One region of the Pseudalkalibacillus nanhaiensis genome, then DNA from elsewhere that is predicted to be linked to it. Evidence: riboswitches for the same ligand, from Rfam matches in the RefSeq annotation. Region 1 holds a riboswitch; the other holds the start of a gene.
What was found. A riboswitch is a leader RNA that binds a small molecule or an ion and turns the genes downstream of it on or off. The one in region 1 is predicted to bind glycine.

Region 1 (10,065 bases):
GTAAGGTGAGAGGCTATTCGTCCCTATGAGGAGCAAAAGTCGCGTTGATGGTAACGAACAGCACCTAACAAAAAAGAGGATGAACCCGTAACCGAGTCATCCTCCACAATACCCCTCTTCTAATTCATCATCGTGTCGTTGGAGACGTAGAACATGCCGCCGTTGATGATTTCGACGATCACTTTCGGTTCGTAGAGGTCCCGAAGCGCTTGTTTTTCCACATGGTAGCTTTCCGGAAGCTCTTCGACATCCTGATAAAAGTGATCAAGTAATTCATCATCCTCCTGCCAGCGTTTCCGTGCATCGATCGACCATTGCGGATCGTCGGATTGGATGACCTGCTCGAGGTAGGCTTCAATCCGCTTTACACCGCTCACAGGCTTGATCAACGTACTCATCGTGTAGCAGTAATCAGGGATTTTCGGAGTCAGTGCCTTCTGTTCAAGCACCGATTGGAAGTCACTGACCATCATCCCGTTTATCAGATTCAACCCGATCGAGTGAAGGAAATCCTTTTTCCGGTCACATTGATAGGAAACCTTGACGTTCAAGCCAAGCCAAGGGACGAGGGGGACATAGCCGCTGTTCCCCTGTTGGACATTTTCATAAAGCCGGATGTAGGACCCGAGTTTTCTCGTGGATTGAAAAATTTGGTGCAGTCTCGGTGAGCCGAAATGGACGAATTCCCCGTCTTCACCTTCGACCTGCTCGGTGACCAGCTTCAGCTTCATCGGATTCGGTTCGGCACCGGTCAACTGTTGATAATGCCAGTAGAACGGCCGGTTCATCAAATGTTTATCGAGCTCGATCGTCAATTGGACGTGAAGAAGGTGATTGTGTCTTTCAAGCAACTCACATTCATTCGCTTTGAAGTAGTTTTCTAGAAAATTATGAATGTCCTTCTGAAGCAAGGGAATCGCCCTCCTCATTCGAATAGGTCAATAACGAAGTCAGATTGTCCATCTTGATCCTCACTTCTCCGTCGGTTTCAGAATCATAGAAAATGTCCCGGATGTGTTGTTCAATGTTTTTCATCCCAACACGGGATAAAATTTCATCCAAATCTCCGATGACGTTTTCAAACAAATTGATCTTTTCATAGAGTAAGCGCAGGATATGTTCTTCAATTGTGTTTTCAGTAGCAAAATTGTAGATATGAACATCGTGTTCCTGACCGATCCGGTGGACACGGCCGATCCGCTGCTCGATCCGCATTGGATTCCATGGCAAGTCATAGTTGATGATGTGCTGACAAAATTGGAGGTTGATTCCCTCGCCGCCAGCTTCGGTCGCAATCAACACCTTCGCATGATTTTTGAACAGGTGCGTCATCCAATCCTTCTTGTTCCGTTTGAATCCTCCACGGAATGGAACGGAGCTGATTCCGTGCTGCTTTAAGTACCATTGCAAATACAATTGTGTCGCCCGGTACTCGGTGAAGATGATCACTTTGTCATCGATCGACTGGATGATTTCTAGCGCTTTTTCCGCCTTGGAATTCCGATCGACATTTTCAATCTCCTCCATGAGGGAAAGTGCCGATTCGCGAGCCGCATCGCTGATCCCTTCTTTTTCCGACATCGCCTTCAAGGTTAGGAAAACAGCTTCACGACTGCTGCACACCTCCCGTTGCAACGTGATGGTCGAAAACGCATGCTGCTGCCCGAGTGCTGTATTTTTCCGTGTATTGGTAATCCGGTCATAAAGCGTTCGTTCGCTTGGGGACAGGGTGATTGGAATCGTTTTGACGATCCGCTTCGGCCATTTGAGACCGGTATCCTCCCGACGGTTCCGGACCATTACTTTGTTGATCAGCTGCTTCAGCTTTTCCTCGTTTTGAACATCGTATTTGCCGGATCGATAAGCTTCATCAAAATATTCTTCGTTTCCGAGATGCCCCGGCTTCAAGAGCGAAACGAGGTTGAAGACTTCTTCAACCCGGTTCTGGATCGGTGTTGCTGTAAGAAGGAGACAATATTTCTTCTTCAAGTGCTGGACGAATTCATAGTTTTTCGTTTTCTTGTTTTTCAGCTTATGGGCTTCATCAATAATGATAAGGTCATAATCCTGGTTCAAGACGATATCCCGATGCGGGCTTCGCTTGGCCGTGTCGATCGATGACACGACAACATCACATTGCTCCCACACATAGGCCTTTTTCTGAGGAACCGCAGGGATGAGGAATTTCGAGTTCAGCTCATGGGTCCATTGAAGGACGAGTGAAGCTGGCACAAGGACGAGAATTTTCTTCGCAAGTCCTCGGATCATGTATTCTTTCATGATTAGCCCGGCTTCAATCGTTTTCCCTAAACCTACTTCGTCTGCCAGAATTCCTTTTCCGTTCATGTCCTCGATGACCTTCCTTGCTACCTCCAACTGGTGGGGGAGGATCTGGACATGTGGAATATGCCTCGGTGCCTGTAAGCCGAGAAATTCAGGGATGATCAAGCTCTTTTCTGCTTCCAATGCAAGTTTATAAAGCTCCCAATTCGCCCATGGACCATCCTCGTCCAAGCGTTTAAGGAAATCTTGAGTCCAGGATTGATCATGATGGATAGTAAACGTCATACACGAAAACCCTTTCCGAATGTAAAATGAAGTACATGAACGAACATTCAAAATATGGAACTATGTATTGTTCGTTTATATGAAAAAATAGAACGCTTTCATAGAAAAGATAATTGTCATTTTACGTAGTTCGATGATAAGATAGAACTAGTTTCATACTTAGTATGAACAAGCTGACTTAGAAATATAATTGCTGCAATCGATTTGCTGTTAACAGCCGGAATTTTCGGCTTGCTTCAATCACATATTTGCGAATGAGAACAAGGGGAGAGTCTACTGTCGAAAGTAGCGCCGAAGGAGCAAGCTGATGCGAATCTCTCAGGCAAGCGGACTCTTGTTTGACGCAACTCTGGAGAGTGTTCCTTACGAGGAGCCACCAAAGGGGACATTCGCAGGTCGTATGAACTGCGATAAACTTTCAGGTATCAAGGACAGAGGGACTTTCGAGTCTTCTTTGTCTTTTCTTTTTGCATGAAAATTTTTAATATTTGCTTAAAAAAGCCAAATCTAGCAGCAGATTAACGAAGAATGAAATAGAAGGAGAGATGCACATGTCAACTTTACTTCGAACGCCATTATTTGAACTCTATAAAGAATATGGAGCGAAGGTGATCGACTTTGGCGGCTGGGAGCTTCCAGTCCAATTTTCAAGCATTAAAGAGGAGCATGAGGCGGTCCGTACGAAAGCTGGACTCTTCGATGTTTCCCACATGGGTGAAATCACGGTCAAAGGTCCGGATGCAGAAGACTATCTTCAATATGTACTCACGAATGATGTCTCCAAATTGAACGATGGCGGTGCCCAGTATACGGCAATGTGCTATGAGGATGGAGGCACGGTGGACGATCTTCTCGTCTACAAGCGTGCGGATGAAGATTATCTTCTCGTCGTGAACGCAGCCAATACGGAAAAAGATTTTGACTGGATGCTGAAAAACAAAAAAGGCGACGTTGAAATCAAAAACATTTCAGATGATGTAGCCCAGCTCGCTCTTCAAGGTCCATTGGCAGAACAAGTCCTTCAAAAGCTGACGGACTACGATCTTTCACAAATCGGATTCTTCAAATTTGCGGAAGACGTTGAGTTGGACGGAACGAAGGCGCTTGTTTCACGCACAGGTTATACAGGGGAAGATGGCTTTGAGATCTATTGTGACGCAGAAGATGCGGCAACGCTCTGGAAAACGATTTTAGAGACAGGAAAAGAAGACGGCGTGCTTCCGATCGGTCTCGGTGCGCGTGACACGTTACGCTTTGAAGCGCGTCTTGCTCTTTACGGACAAGAGTTGACGTCCGAAATCTCTCCATTGGAAGCTGGAATCGGCTTTGCAGTCAAGCTGAAAAAGGAAGCGGACTTCATCGGGAAGGAAGCGTTGATCAAGCAGAAGGAAGAAGGGCTTAAGCGTAAGCTCGTCGGAATCGAAATGATCGACAAAGGGATTCCACGTACGCACTATGAAGTGTTCAAAAATGATGAAAAGATCGGTGAAGTGACGACGGGAACACAGTCTCCGACGTTAGGCAAGAACCTTGGACTTGCCATCATTGATACCCAATATACGGAGCTCGGAACGGAAGTTGAGGTTCAGGTCCGTAAACGCAGACTAAAAGCACAGGTTGTTAAAACACCTTTCTATAAACGTTAACCATAAGGGGGAATGAACGGTGAAATTTCGTTACTTACCAATGACTGAACAAGACGAAAAAGAGATGCTCGCTGAAATCGGCATTGACTCGATTGATGAGCTTTTTGAAGATATCCCTGAGAATGTAAGATTCAAAGGCGATTTGAATATTTCTGAAGCGATCCCTGAGCCGGATCTGATGAAGAAGATGACGAAGCTTGCAGCTAAGAACGTGAATACGAAGGACTACGCGTCTTTCCTAGGTGCAGGGGTTTATGATCATTACATCCCTTCCATCGTGAATCACGTCATTTCACGCTCTGAATTTTATACAGCTTATACGCCTTACCAGCCGGAAATCTCTCAAGGTGAGCTTCAAGCGATTTTTGAATTCCAAACGATGATTTGTGAGCTTACAGGGATGGAAGTTGCGAACTCGTCCATGTACGATGGCCAGACAGCGCTTGCTGAAGCGGCTTTCCTAAGTGCAGCACAAACACGTAAGAACAAAGTAATCGTATCGAAGAGCGTACACCCTGAAGCGTTAAGTGTCCTTCATACGTATGCAAAGGGACCGAACCTCGAGGTCGTTGAGATCGAAGCAACGAACGGCACGACGGACCTTGAAGCCCTGAAAGCAGCGGTGGATGGGGATACAGCGTGTGTCATCGTGCAGTATCCGAACTTTTTCGGACAAATCGAGCCATTGAAGGAAATTGAAGAGATCGTCCATCAAGAAAAAGCGATGTTCGTCGTTTCCAGCAATCCACTTTCTCTTGGAGCGTTGACACCTCCTGGTAAGTTCGGTGCAGACATCGTGATTGGTGATGCTCAGCCATTCGGTATCCCAGCAGCATTTGGTGGACCACACTGCGGTTATTTTGCGACGACGAAAAAATTGATGCGTAAGGTTCCAGGACGTCTTGTCGGACAAACGACAGATGAAGAAGGACAACGTGGATTCGTTCTGACGTTGCAAGCGCGCGAACAGCATATCCGTCGTGACAAAGCGACTTCCAACATCTGTTCCAACCAGGCATTGAATGCATTGGCTGCTTCTGTTGCGATGACAGCCCTCGGTAAAAAAGGAATCAAAGAGATCGCGATTCAAAACCTACAAAAAGCACACTATGCGAAGAAGAAGCTTGAAGAGAACGGTCTTGACGTTCACTTCCAGGGCAAATTCTTCAACGAGCTTGTCGTTAAGGTGTCGAAGCCTGTGAGCGAAATCAACAAGTCGCTTCTTGAAAAAGGCTTCATCGGCGGATACGACTTAGGGCAATATCACCCTGAGCTTGACCAGCATATGCTCGTTGCCGTGACGGAGCAACGTACGAAAGAGGAAATTGACACATTTGCTAAAGAATTGGGGGGAGTCCAATGAGTCACGAAAAGGATCAAGCACTCATTTTTGAATTATCGAAACCTGGACGAAAAGGATACAGCCTATCGGAACTCGATGTTCCTGAAACTCCCATTGAAGAAATGTTAGATGCGGATTATATCCGTGAAGAAGAGCCTGATCTACCAGAGGTTTCCGAGCTTCAGATTATGCGCCACTATACAGCGCTATCGAAGCGGAACCACGGCGTAGACTCTGGATTCTATCCGTTAGGTTCTTGTACGATGAAGTACAACCCGAAAATCAACGAAGATGTGGCGCGCATTCCTGGATTCGCACACATCCATCCGTATCAGGACGAGGATACGGTCCAAGGTGCGATGGAAATGCTTTACGACCTGCAAACGTCCCTTGAAGAAATCACAGGTATGGATGAGGTTACCCTTCAACCAGCTGCAGGTGCACACGGTGAGTGGACTGGATTGATGATGATCCGGGCTTATCATGAAAAGAATGGTGATCACCACCGTACGAAGGTCATCGTTCCTGACTCAGCGCACGGAACGAACCCTGCATCCGCAGTTGTCGCAGGATTTGAAGCGGTCACGGTTAAATCTGACGAAAACGGTCTCGTCGACTTGGAAGACTTGAAGCGTGTTGTCGGGGATGACACAGCGGCCTTGATGCTGACGAACCCGAACACATTGGGGCTTTTTGAAGAGCATATTCTTGATATGGCACGCATCATCCACGAAGCTGGCGGTAAGCTGTACTATGACGGCGCGAACATGAACGCCATCATGGGACGTACGCGGCCTGGGGATATGGGCTTTGACGTCGTTCACTTGAATCTTCATAAAACCTTTACCGGACCACATGGCGGTGGAGGTCCAGGATCTGGTCCTGTCGGCGTGAAGGAGGACTTGAAACCATTCCTTCCGAAGCCGATCTTGAAGAAAACAGAAGAAGGCTATGTGTTCGATTACAATGTGCCGGATTCCATTGGTCGAGTGAAGCCATTCTACGGCAACTTCGGCATCAATGTCCGTGCTTACACGTACATTCTCACGATGGGCCGTGAAGGCTTGAAGAAGGTCAGTGACTATGCTGTCTTGAATGCGAACTACATGATGCGTAAGCTTGCGCCTCACTTCGAGCTTCCATACGAGCAGCATTGTAAGCACGAATTCGTTATCTCCGGTAAGCGTCAGAAGAAGCTTGGCGTCCGTACGCTCGATATGGCAAAACGTCTTCTTGATTTCGGTTATCACCCGCCGACCATCTACTTCCCGCTTAATGTAGAGGAATGTATGATGATCGAGCCGACGGAAACGGAATCGAAGGAAACATTGGACGAATTCATTGAAGCGATGATCCAAATCGCGAAGGAAGCAGAAGAGTCTCCAGAGGTTGTCCAACAAGCGCCTCACAACACCATCATCAAACGGATGGACGAGACAACTGCCGCACGTAAACCGATCCTTCGTTACCAAAAACAATAATAAGATGATAGACAAAACCCTCACCAGGCAGCTGGTGGGGGTTTATTTTTTTGCAAGCGAATAAAGAAGGATGGTCGGAATATTTGTTGAAATTTAGAGTAATAGATTGCTGTTCATTATTCAGTGAAAGGGCAAGGAAACTGCAGAGAAGCTTTAGAATCTCATCTTTGGGAGTGATATCATGTGGAACAAGACAAGACTATCAACTCTTTTCGGCGTCGAATACCCTATTATTCAAGCACCCATGGCAGGTGGTCCAACAACTCCTGAACTAGTCTCTGAGGTAAGTAATGAAGGAGGACTGGGGATTATTGGTGCTGGATACTTTACTGCAGAGAAGTTAACGAGTTCTATACAAGAAGTGAAGAAACGTACGAATAAGCCATTTGGGGTCAACTTATTTGTTGTAAAAGAGCAGTTTGTGTCGGAAACAGATCTTCGTAAGAGCTTTGAATCTCTTGGGCCTTTTCGTGAAAAGTTGAAATTGCCTGATGAATTACCAGAAATCAAGACGTCTTTAGGAATTACAGAGTTAATAGATATTGTCATTCATGAGGAGGTTCCGATATGTTCCTTCACGTTTGGAATTCCGGACAAAGAAATAATAACACGTTTAAAAAAGCACAATATCATTGTTGTTGGAACAGCTACTACAGTTGAGGAAGCAAAAGCGGTAGAAGAAGCAGGTATGGATGCTGTAGTTGCTCAGGGAAGCGAAGCAGGTGGTCACAGGGCAACCTTTATTGGTCATTCTAACAATGGACTGATTGGTACGATGGCGCTTGTTCCACAAGTTAAGGATTATGTTCATATTCCAGTCATAGCCTCAGGTGGAATTATGGATGGACGTGGCTTTGCAGCAGCTTCAATGCTAGGTGCTGAGGGAGTTCAAATGGGGACTGCTTTTTTAACCACTAAAGAAAGTGGGGCAAATGAATTCCATAAAAGGGCTGTTCTTACTTCAACTGAAGAGCAGACCGTTATAACTACAGCCTTTTCTGGAAAGGCAGCAAGGGGCATTAATAATTATTTTATTCATCAGTTAACGGGTGAAGGGGTTTTGATAGCACCTTATCCGATCCAAAATAGTTTGACAAAACCTATCCGTAGTGAGGCCATGAAGCAAGGAGATACAAGATTCATGTCTTTATGGTCTGGGCAAGGTAGCAGGATGAGTGAGAATACTACAGTTAAAGAACTTTTCGGAAAATTAGTTAGTGATATCAATGGTTTACTAAATTGATTGTAGAAACCTCTGATTAAGGATTAATGTAATAACTTGTAAAATTACGGAAATTTTTTCTAAATTTTTAGAAACCATTCCTTTTATTAGCCGTATATGTAGTGTGAATAAAAAAAGGGGTGGAATTCAGTTGAAGAAATATTTGATTTTCGTATTTTTCGTATTAGCCCTAGAAATTGGATTGCTTGTCGGGGTTTCCGTTTTCTTCAATACTAACCTTTATAACACATTATTTTTCGGTGCTTGTTTCTTTATTGTAGTGTCGTTGCTATTCGGGACCAAAGGTGATTCACTTACAAAGATTTCGGAAGCAGCAGTGTTTGGGTCATTGTTAGGGAATTACATACCCAAACACGAAAAAATGACTACTAGCATCAATCCGTTGTTAGTTGGGTCATTACTATGTCTCGTTGCTTACTTTGCTACCTATTACTTTGGCGTTCTGATTTAGAAATTTCACAATTCGCACCGATTAAAAAGTGGCGTATTCCTAAATGAAAGAGGATACGCCATTTTTTAATAGTAAATAGCAACAATCTTTTTCTATGAAAATCTATACTTTTGAATGTTTTTTCGATGTGCAGATGGTACCCTTATAAACAGAGAAGATATTCGGAGGAGGATAACGAGGTTTGATAGAAAGAGCAAAAGAAATGTTAGAGCAATATTATGGTTATTCATCATTCCGGATGGGCCAAGAGAGAGCAATCCAGTCGGTATTGAATGGGGATGATACTCTTTGTGTCATGCCGACTGGTGGAGGGAAATCGATATGTTATCAGATTCCTGCGGTCGTATTTGAGGGAACGACGATCGTCATTTCTCCATTGATTTCATTAATGAAAGATCAAGTTGATACATTACTTCAATTAGGCATTCCCGCTGCCTTTATCAACAGTTCACTCTCTGAATCGGAAATGAGAGAGCGAATTGACAAGGCGAAACGCGGAGAATATAAGCTGCTATATGTTGCACCTGAAAGACTGGAATCCTATGAGTTTATGGCACTTTTGAAAGAGTTGGACATTCCTTTGATCGCAGTGGATGAAGCCCATTGTATCTCGCAATGGGGGCATGATTTCCGGCCGAGTTACCAGCGCATTCAGAGAATGATACGGAATCTCCCGAAACGACCAACAGTTTTAGCGTTAACGGCAACGGCAACCCCGAAAGTCCGTCAGGATATTTGTATGTCGCTCAATATTGATGAGAACAATTCCGTTCTGACTGGTTTTGAGCGGGAGAATCTATCGTTTTCAGTGGTCAAAGGACAAGACAGGCTTGGATTTCTAAAGGATTTTATTAAAAAGAATGGAAAAGAAGCAGGCATCATTTACGCAGCAACCCGAAAAACGGTGGATAAGCTGCATGATCAATTGGAAAAAAGCGGTGTTGATGTTTCGCGCTATCATGCAGGAATGGATGAAGAGGAGCGGATGGAGCAGCAAGAGCAGTTTTTACAGGATCGATCAACCGTGATGGTTGCCACAAATGCGTTTGGTATGGGGATCGATAAATCAAACATCCGATATGTGATCCATTATCAGCTGCCAAAGAACATGGAAAGCTATTATCAGGAGGCAGGTCGTGCAGGCCGTGATGGACTTCCGAGTGAATGCATCCTTCTGTATTCTTCCCAAGATGTACAGCTACAGCGTTTCCTAATCGATCAATCGAGCGAGTCAGACCGTATGGCACAGGAACTGGAAAAGCTACAGCTCATGGTGGATTATTGTCATACAGAAAGCTGTTTACAAACCTCGATTGTCAGCTATTTCAGCAACG
Region 2 (10,065 bases), 1.1 Mb from region 1:
TCGGGCAGACCTGGCTTATTTGAAGACACTCATAAAAGCTCACCTACATACCATACCCTATGAAAACTTCAGTAAATACCACTTTGCTGAAGATCACCTGGAAAGGGACTCTTTCCTGCCGGATACAGATGAATTTCTTTGGAATTTTATCGAAAAAGGATGGGGAGGCACCTGTTATCCATTAAACATCCATTTTTCAAGATTGTTACGTTCACTTGGGTTCGAATGTTCATTGGTGAGGGTCCATAGTGGTCACATCGGCATAAAGGTCCAATACGGAGGCAACGATTACTATGTCGATGTCGGGTACGGTTGCCCCTTGTTTCAACCCCTTCCCCTTGCAGACCACGACATGATCAAATTCAGGAAATTGGGTGAAGAAATATACATTCGTAAGATTTCGGAATCAACGTTTGAAATCGATCGCCACTCGGATGGAAAATCATTCGTCCAAAAAGAGATTGATTGGTCATCCCGTTCTGAGGATGAGTTTAGCAAAGAGATCAATATTTCCCACCAGGATCGTAATGAAAATACTGTGATGCGCCGATTGAACGCCACCATTTTCAAGCCACGCTACTGTTATTACGTAAATAATGATACAATCACGCGAAAAAATGCATATATGAAAGAGGTTTCTCGTTTCTCCAACCGTCATGATTGGGCAAGGAGAATCTACCATATCTTTGGTATTGAAGAAAAAATAGCCTTGAAAGCAGCCGCTTACCTAGAAGATCGAGGTATACAGCTATTCAAGGTATAATAGAAAAAAAGGGGGAATTCCCCCTTTTTTCTTTATGCTAAATGGGCAGCTGGTGCCTTTTGATCTTCCGATTGGTCGTATTTTGTACAACGTTGATAGCCTCGATATTTTTTCTCCAACTGCTCTCCGAACTTGAAAATTGCATCCTCGTTTCCAGTGGCACTCATGATTTGGACAGCAATAGGCAGTCCCTTCGCACTCTCGCCGACTGGAATTGTTAATGATGGAAGACCCCAAACATTCCCATACGAAATGTAAGGAAGGTATCGCAGGAACGTTTTTTGGATTGAGAAGACTTCTTTATAAATCGTTCCATGAGTTGGAGCAGGTGAATGATAAACTGGCATGACGATCAATCGTCGATCCAAGTATCGACCAATTCGTTCATCACCTGTCTTTAGAATCTCCTTTATTTGATTCAGTCTTCTTCTCGAAGGTTTGAATAACCGCATTCCGATCATTGCCCAAGACAAGTAAGCATGGATGTCCGAGGTGGATACTTTTGATCGTAGAAATTCAACATACGGACTTAATTGCTTGTCATTCACCAACAGATGCTTTCGTAGTGCTACTCCCCCATCAAGGGACATGAGCTGTTGCCATATGAGAGTGGAGTCGGAAAAATGCGGCGGTTCATCCGTTTTAATGGAAAAGTCGGTTTCAAAATCCTCCTTGATTGTCCGGATGAGCCTCCCCGTTTCTACGCCTAACGGACATGGATAGAACTGTGGCACAATCAGTTCGAATGAAGATAGATCATTTTCTCTCGTCTTACTGTCAGCAAGTATTCCATTAATCAAACGTGTGTCTTCCACACTTTTGGCCATTGCCCCAATTCCAAGCATCCTCTGCTGTTCCTCATATTCAATATAAGGATAATTCCCCTCTTGGCTGATTTGACCATTCCCTGATTTGAAGCCGATGATACCGTTGAAATGACTCGGTATCCGAATTGATCCCCCTATATCCGCTCCAATCCCGACAGCTGCACCTCCAACACTGATAAGAGCCCCTTCTCCACCACTGGAACCCCCAGAGCTACAGGTAACATCCCACGGATTGTTCGTCGTACCATATAAGGGGTTCACCGTCTCCTGACAATAGCATAATGAAGGCGTATTGGTCTTTCCTAAGATGATTGCTCCCTCTGATTTCAGCCGCTTGACTACCTCGGCATCTTCCTGAACGACATGATCCTTACGGTGTATCAGTCCTCCCGTCGTTTTCATGCCCTCAACATTGAAGCACTCTTTCACACTGATCGGCACGCCGAAAAGCCGTCCTTTCGTTTTTCCTTCCTTTAACAAACGATCAGCTTCTTTAGCTTCTTTTTCAGCAAGCTTGAAACGATTTTCCACAAGACAATTAATCGATGGATTGATTGCTTTCAGGTGATTGATATACGTTGCAGTTGCTTTTTCAGAAGTCAGTTTCCCAGTTTTGATCTGTTCAGCTATTTGCGAAGCATCCATATCCAAGATTGACATAGAACCCCACCTTTTCCGCCTGTGTCAGGCGTTCATTTTGATAGAGGAATGTTCAACATAAGTTTCCTTTATGGTTATATACGAGAAAAACCTGAAACATTCCTCTAATTTGGGGGAATAGAGATTATATTACAAAAAAATCTCCCAAATTAAATTGGAAGATGAAAGACGAAATAAACCTTAGTTATTTTTATGTAGTAATAGATTATCTTTTAAAGCACTCTTCGAAATGGCAAACTCCTCCACCATTCGTTGTATCACCTGCCGCCGAAACCGGAGCTGATACAGCTACAACGCATGCACAAGCAAGCAAGAAGATTTTCAGCTTTTTCATTTTTACACCTCCTGACAATAATACATCTCTTTACTAAAGTTTTAATGGGGCTACTTTGATGAATAAAATGTTATTTACTTTTATTACCTCTTAAAGCATTCTTGATGTTGACATACTCCGCCAGTATCCGGCGTTACTCCACCTGCAGAAACAGGAGCCGATACTGCCACAACACACGCACACGCAAGTAAAAACATTTTAACTTTTTTCATATTTTTAACACCTCCTAACATTTATTCATAATATTACTTAATTTTCTTAAAAATGTAAATTGATTTGTAGAATTTTCTGTAAATTAGTTCCTTTATGATGTTCTGATTCTCCGTTGCATTCTAAAAAAGAAAACGGTATCATATGGTTAAATGACTAATGCAAACGCTTGCACTACAAAACCTACAAAACAACTAGTAAATGAGACAGCACACTGGGGAGAGAGAATATGAAAAGACAATGGTGGAAAGAAAGTGTGGTCTATCAAATATATCCACGAAGCTTTAAAGACAGCAATGGGGATGGAATTGGCGATATCCAGGGGATCATCTCCAAACTGGATTATTTGAAGGATCTTGGTATTGATGTCATCTGGGTATGTCCTGTCTATCAATCTCCGAATGCGGATAATGGATACGATATCAGCGATTATAAAGACATCATGACCGAATTCGGAATGATGGATGATTTCGATGCCCTGTTGAAGGAAGTCCATCAACGTAAAATGAAATTGATCATGGATCTTGTCGTCAATCATACCTCGGATGAACATGAATGGTTCATTGAATCTCGTAAATCAAAAGACAATGCCTATAGAGACTATTATATTTGGCGTCCAGGAAAGAACGGAAAGGAACCGAACAACTGGGAATCGATCTTTGGTGGATCCGCTTGGACATACGATGAATTGACGGGTGAATATTACATGCATCTGTTCGATACGAAGCAGCCTGATTTAAATTGGGAGAATGCACAGGTTCGACAAGATGTTTATGACATGATCAACTGGTGGCTTGATAAAGGCATTGATGGATTCCGGGTCGATGCAATAAGTCATATCAAAAAAGTACCGGGCTTCCCTGACATGCCAAATCCAGAAAACAAGGAATATGTACCTTCCTTCGATGGACATATGAACCGTGAAGGAATCGACGAATTTCTTACTGAGCTCAAACAGGAGACGTTTGATCGTTATGACATCATGACAGTTGGTGAAGCGAACGGAGTCAACATTGAAGATGCAGAAACATGGGTCGGTGAAGACGAGGGCTACTTCAATATGATATTCCAGTTCGAGCATATGGGGCTTTGGCAAAAAGACAATGAGGATACTTTTGACCTTATCAAATTCAAAGAGATCTTAACCGGTTGGCAAAAAGGATTAGAAAATCGAGGTTGGAACGCGCTTTACCTTGAAAATCATGATCAACCACGTTCTGTTTCTCGCTTTGGCGATGACGGGGAATATCATGAACAGTCCGCGAAAGCGCTAGCCGCATGTTATTTCTTCATGCAAGGGACCCCATACATTTATCAAGGTCAGGAAATCGGAATGACAAACGTCCAATTCCCATCTATAGAGGATTATGATGATGTCGGTATGCATAACCTTTACCACGAAGGCATTGAGAACGGAAAGACCCATCAGGAAATGATGGAGATCCTTTGGGCGACAGGACGGGATAACTCGAGGACACCGATGCAATGGGATGATTCAGACTTTGCAGGATTTTCTACACATCAACCGTGGATCGGCGTGAATCCAAATTACGAAACACTGAACGTCAAAGCGCAACAACACGACCCAAACTCGATTCTCGCATTTTATAAAAAAATGATTCAGCTAAGAAAGAATCACGATGTTCTCATTTATGGAAACTACGATTTATTGTTGCCCGATCACCCTCAACTCTATGTGTACACCCGAACTTTAGGTGGCGAGAAAGCATTCGTTGTCACGAATTTGAGTGCTGAGCATGTAAAGTTGCAGTCAAAGGAACTTACTGAACTGAAGAATAACAAAATCATCCTTTCAAATTACGAAAATCAGGATGAATGGAACCTTCAACCTTACGAAACACGCGTCTATATATAATGGTATATAAAGGGATGAACTGCTGGAGCAGCGTCATCCCTTTTTCATTGTTTAGGTTCAGGTCTAGCTTTCTCATTATGAACCTATTTCAGAAAAAATGAATCCAAACGGAGAATTATGAACCCAAACAGAAAATTATGAACCTATATCACGAATTTATGCACCAGTTTCTATAATCCTAATCCAACGCTCAAAAAAACAGCCCTGTCCTGCGACAGGGCTGTCCGCTTTAACCTTTATTTAATACTGCTTTCGAACAAGTGGAAATTTAAGCCGTATGGATCCTTTACCATAATGCTCGTTGAGCTGTGCTCCTCGGTTATTTTGCACCCGTTTTCTAACAGGCGGCTTTTCATGTTCTCAAAATCATCCGTTGAAAATTCAAAGAACACATCATTACCCTTTGATTTTTCAATAAAGAGGTTGGTTCCGTTCATTGACATCTTCGTTTCAGAGTCATACGTCTTTTCTACTTTCATGCCTATCACATTTTTATAGAAGTCAACGGCCTCAGAATAATCATTGACCTGTACAGCTACGTTGTTCGTCAACTGCAATGGAACATGCTGATTGATCTTTCGCTTTGGTACGAATCCAGCTTGTCCTTTAGGTAAAAGATCGAATAAATGCCAAACTGCACAAAAATCATCACCTGGACCCAGAGGCGCATGTGCGTGGTGATAAATGTTCCCCTTCTCATCTTTTCGGAAGGTCGAAACCCCAGGATGAGGAGAGTCACCATCGGCATAGCCCATGTCCTGTTTGAAGGTTGTCCCTTTCGTTGAAACCATCGGGAATTTCCAACCCCGCTCTGCTGCTATATCTTCTTGCACACGAGGTTCGTCTGGTGTACTGACCACGAATGCTGCACGCTCAATAAGATGGTGGTATACGCCATTGAATCCATCTGCCCAAAGTGTGCAATAATTACAGCTTACACCCATGTTATGAATGACGATCAACTCGTCTTTATCTAAAAACAGCTCAGAAAGTGTCACAGATTCATGATCTCGATCTGTGAAAACGTAATTTTCGACTTGTTGTTCAGGTACTTCTTTTCTCATTTCTGCTAATTGTTTCTTCTTCTTTTGGATCTCTTGAGATAATTGATTAATTTCTTCAAGCAAAGTTTGCACTTGCATGAACAGACCTCCTAAATGTTTTTTAAGATCTCATACAAGGAAACATTCTTCATCAACCCGAAGAGTCCTTTTTCTTCTTTTGTCGATTTCGGGCCAGCTCATCGTCAAATTGTTTTGAGCACACCACCGAAGCATACGGTCACGCTGGATGACGGCTAGGTCTCCAAAAGGCATCGACGACCACTGGATCGCATTGAACCGGTGTTTCGTTTCAGGATTTGAATACATGAGCCGGAAACCACCAACATTGTCATCATCCAAGGCCCAAACGACCCTTGCGATATTGGAATGAAAGATGGCACCTGTGCACATGACACATGGTTCAACGGTTGTATAAAGCGTGAAGTGGCGTCCTGCCCCTTCTTTCAGCAAGTCTTTACTACTGTTTCGGATCACTTCCAACTCTGCGTGTGCTGTTGGATCAAACTTGAGATAGACGCGATTACGATCCCGCCTATACAACGTACCATCTTCCTTTACGAGTACCGATCCAAATGGAGTACCGCTTTCCTGTTCCGCTATCTCCCCTTCTTCCAGGGCAATTTGTAAATAATACCGATCTTGCTCCAACAGTCCCAAATAGGCTCACTTCCTTTTATCAATACATCCTGGTTGTCTCTACTAACCTGAACAGAAATGAAGCGAAGCATACACGAAGAGTTCATATCACAGAACACTATGAAAGTTGTTACCAATATCCAACTCGTCTTATACAGTCTCCCAGGACCAAAAAATAGAACTGCCTGGTCCAGACAGTTCTAAATTGCGTTGCTATGCAAGATGACATTCGAGGCCCATCGGACCCCATTCCGATTCGAATATGAATCCTGTTTCGTCATCATAATCCAATGTCAGTTCATCATCGAGGTTCCGTTTTGTAAAAAGGTCGACATAGAAATCAATTCCGGCTGCTTGGATGACGTCATCCCCTTTTCGTGACTCATCTTCAATCAGTTTGAATTTCATCATCGTCCCACATCCGCCCATCATCTCGGCATCAATGCGAAGGATTTTACCTTCCGCCAGTTTCAGCAGTTTCAGTTGATGCAGTGCTTTTTCCGTTACGGTCATCTGCATGTTCGTTTCCTCCTCGGAGTTGATCAACCAAACTAGACTTTGAAAACAGTCGTTCCTTCACCTTTTGGCCAGTCGGTGTGATCGCAAGTCCTCCCAAAGCCGTCTCTTTGAGGGCTCTTGGCATATCTTTACCTATATCATACATCGTATCAATCACTTCGTCACATGGAATGCGGCTTTCAATGCCCGCCAACCCCATATCTGCAGCTGAAAATGCAATCGACGTCCCGATGACATTCCGCTTTATGCAAGGCACCTCTACGAGCCCTGCAACTGGATCACATACAAGACCAAGAAGAGATTTCATTGCAATTGCTGTGGAATGGACGGCTTGTCGGGGAGATCCACCCTTCAATTCTACAATGGTGCCAGCTGCCATTGCTGTCGCAGAACCTACTTCTGCCTGACAGCCTCCTGCTGCGCCTGAAATGAAAGAGCGGTTCGCAATAATATACCCGAGCATACTTGCTGTAAACAAGCCCATGACAAGGTCATCGTCTTCCAAATCTGTGTTCTTTTGCAGCGAAAACAGCACACCAGGTAATATACCCGCTGCTCCAGCTGTCGGGGTGGCGACAATGACACCCATCCGTGCATTGGTTTCAGACGTCGCCATTGAACAGGCCATAGCATCACTAATGATTGAACCGGAGAGCATATCTCCCGCTTCAATATATTTCTTCATCTTCACGGCATCACCGCCTGAAATCCCGCTCGGTGCCTCGGATGCATCATTCAATCCATCCTGGACAGCACTTTGCATTTTCAAGAAGCGTTCTTTCATCATTTCGAAGATTTGTTCTCTTGAACGCCCTGATCTCACTTGTTCTTGATCAATCATTGCTTCAGCAATGGTTTTGTTTTCACGTTCACAATAATCGATTAAATCGATTGTTGATTGAATATCCATCGTATTCACCTCCACAATTATCGACCAACAGCTTCTGAGAAAGATTCTCTTAACTTTTTCAGGTCATCCGTCGTACTGATTGAAAAATCCGTCTTCTCGCTGTTCACACGGAAGATCTTCGAAAGGCCGCCTCCGACCGATGCGCCACCGACCACGATGGAGCGTCCATCCGCTTTGGCATGCACGATAGCAACATTCGGATGATCGAACTCCTCACATGAATCTGCAAAAGTAAAGTCATATGAAAGGTTGGCCTCCTCAGCCAATGCATAGGCATGCTTGATGCGTTCATCCTCTGTGTCGTATCCTAACAATCCGCCTAAGAGAGCTTTATCTGTTCCATGACCTTGATACGTTTCTGCAAATGAATCAAACAATTGGATTTCTACTTCTTCGGGCTCTTTCCCAAGCAATTCATAAACAACACGACCAATCCATACAGCACCAGCAGTATGAGAACTGGACGGACCGACCATAATTGGACCTATAATATCAAAACAACTGTTATATCCCATTTATCTAACGCCTCCTATCCGATAGGGAAACGATTATCACCAAACTCTTCCCTGTCATGAAAAACACGATTCATTTTTTGCGCGCAAAAAAAGGACAAAGAAGGTGATGTCACCTGCTCTGTCCTTTTTACCTGAGAGTTTATTACTTACTACCCCTTTGGTGGCTCTCGCGCTCTCCAGAGATGCGTCAGATCGTAGTTCGTTTACCTGAGAGATTTGCTCCAAGGCTTTTTGGAACTTGCTCCTTCGGTGTCGGTGTACGGCTTCCGACTCTCCCACGACCTTCATTCGCATATTCGATTCTTATTTCATTATGTCGGATTTTAGGTCGATTTGTCAAAAGTTTTCTGAAGGATACGTAATCGCTTACAACAAGGGACTGCCTAAGGTTAAGTGGACTGGCCGGTTATTGTTTATTGAACTGGTCCATGATCTGTTCAGCTAAATCGACCAAAATTTCCTTGTGCTTTTGTACATCATAGGTTTCCTGTTTATTCAAATACGTGATTGTGTACCAGATATCATTCTCGGTCCATTGAAGCATACTGCTTTCAAGAGATTGGTTCGTCTGAAAATGGCCGGTGCGTTGATCTGAAAATTTGACTGGGGTAGCTATTCCAGTTGGGAGTCTAGAACCTGTTGCATCCTCCGCTTCAACTGAAATCCAGCCTTCTAGAGGGTCATCGTTCAATACACTTTTCAACTTGACCCTGATCTCCTTACCGTCCTTTTCGTTCATATCAAGCAAATCGACTACTTCGAACGGACTACCATCAAAAGGTAGATTTTCTGGTAAAGGAAGTTCAAAAGGTAAAGCTTCAAGGGCTGCTTCTGTTGAAGGTGCTATATAAGCCGTTGTAAGAGGCATGTTGTCGGTATCCATCAAATGGGTCGCATCCTCCACTTCCTCTAACAGGTCCGTGTCTAATGTGGGTGGAAAATCATTTCCTGGAACAAAAACAAGATGATTCCAATGATACTCATGAAAACGACGGCATGGATCCACTTTCCCATCGTATTCCCCCTTAAATGGATAGGTTTAACCTATCCGCGCATTTTCTACATCACTTCTGGATAAAACCTTCTATCCCTTTACCATTCTCTGGAATGAGTACCATCTTACTATTAATAAAAAGATGAGACTGACTCTAATGTAAAGAGCCAGTCCCATTTGAACCTTTAAATATCAACAATAAAAGCAAACAGAGCCTTTTAATAAATAAAAAACACCCATTGAAGGTGTTTTTTTAATATGTATGGCTGGGCTAGCTGGATTCGAACCAGCGCATGACGGAGTCAAAGTCCGTTGCCTTACCGCTTGGCTATAGCCCAACAACATTTTTTATTATGAGAAGTTCACTCGATTTTATACGTTTATTTTACAATATTTCACCGTATTTTTCAAAATGTATGAGCTTAATTTTTCGAGGGGAAAGTAAGGAACGAGGTGATTGTAATGCAATGGATAGATGACTTATACGAGACATTCAAATATCATTTTTCAGCTGATGAAGAAGATATGTACCCAATCGTATATGGCGTATTAGAAGTGAAGAGTAAAGAGGAAATCTTCGAATTACTTGATGAACTGGCTCATGAAGATATGACTGAAATGGTGACACTATACGTACTTGATCGATTACAAAAAAAATTAGCCGAAGAAGGCATCGGTCGTGTGACGTTGGGTCAAGACTACACAGAAGATTACCTTCAATAGCTAATTTTTTAACCTTTCAATATGTACTTTTCTG

Region 2: it holds a riboswitch for glycine, as region 1 does, so the genes downstream of both, sdaAB (L-serine ammonia-lyase, iron-sulfur-dependent subunit beta) here and gcvT (glycine cleavage system aminomethyltransferase GcvT) in region 1, are expected to answer to the same signal.

The regions. Positions count from the first base shown of each region.
Region 1 is NZ_CP143541.1:2,266,336-2,276,400, reverse strand. Features, by position in the region: gene V1497_RS11910 (YqhG family protein) at 120-911, opposite strand; gene V1497_RS11905 (DEAD/DEAH box helicase) at 889-2,568, opposite strand; glycine riboswitch at 2,823-2,912, shown strand; gene gcvT (glycine cleavage system aminomethyltransferase GcvT) at 3,120-4,214, shown strand; gene gcvPA (aminomethyl-transferring glycine dehydrogenase subunit GcvPA) at 4,234-5,577, shown strand; gene gcvPB (aminomethyl-transferring glycine dehydrogenase subunit GcvPB) at 5,574-7,037, shown strand; gene V1497_RS11885 (nitronate monooxygenase) at 7,219-8,280, shown strand; gene V1497_RS11880 (hypothetical protein) at 8,411-8,731, shown strand; partial or broken gene recQ (DNA helicase RecQ) at 8,913-10,065, shown strand, end outside.
Region 2 is NZ_CP143541.1:1,187,348-1,197,412, reverse strand. Features, by position in the region: gene V1497_RS06245 (arylamine N-acetyltransferase) at 1-763, shown strand, start outside; gene V1497_RS06240 (amidase) at 796-2,250, opposite strand; gene V1497_RS06235 (hypothetical protein) at 2,456-2,584, opposite strand; gene V1497_RS06230 (alpha-glucosidase) at 3,024-4,670, shown strand; gene V1497_RS06225 (DUF899 family protein) at 4,907-5,812, opposite strand; gene V1497_RS06220 (nucleoside deaminase) at 5,843-6,391, opposite strand; gene V1497_RS06215 (iron-sulfur cluster biosynthesis family protein) at 6,584-6,889, opposite strand; gene sdaAA (L-serine ammonia-lyase, iron-sulfur-dependent, subunit alpha) at 6,825-7,799, opposite strand; gene sdaAB (L-serine ammonia-lyase, iron-sulfur-dependent subunit beta) at 7,817-8,314, opposite strand; glycine riboswitch at 8,500-8,602, opposite strand; gene V1497_RS06200 (hypothetical protein) at 8,721-9,200, opposite strand; tRNA gene V1497_RS06195 (tRNA-Gln) at 9,572-9,646, opposite strand; gene V1497_RS06190 (DUF6154 family protein) at 9,771-10,031, shown strand.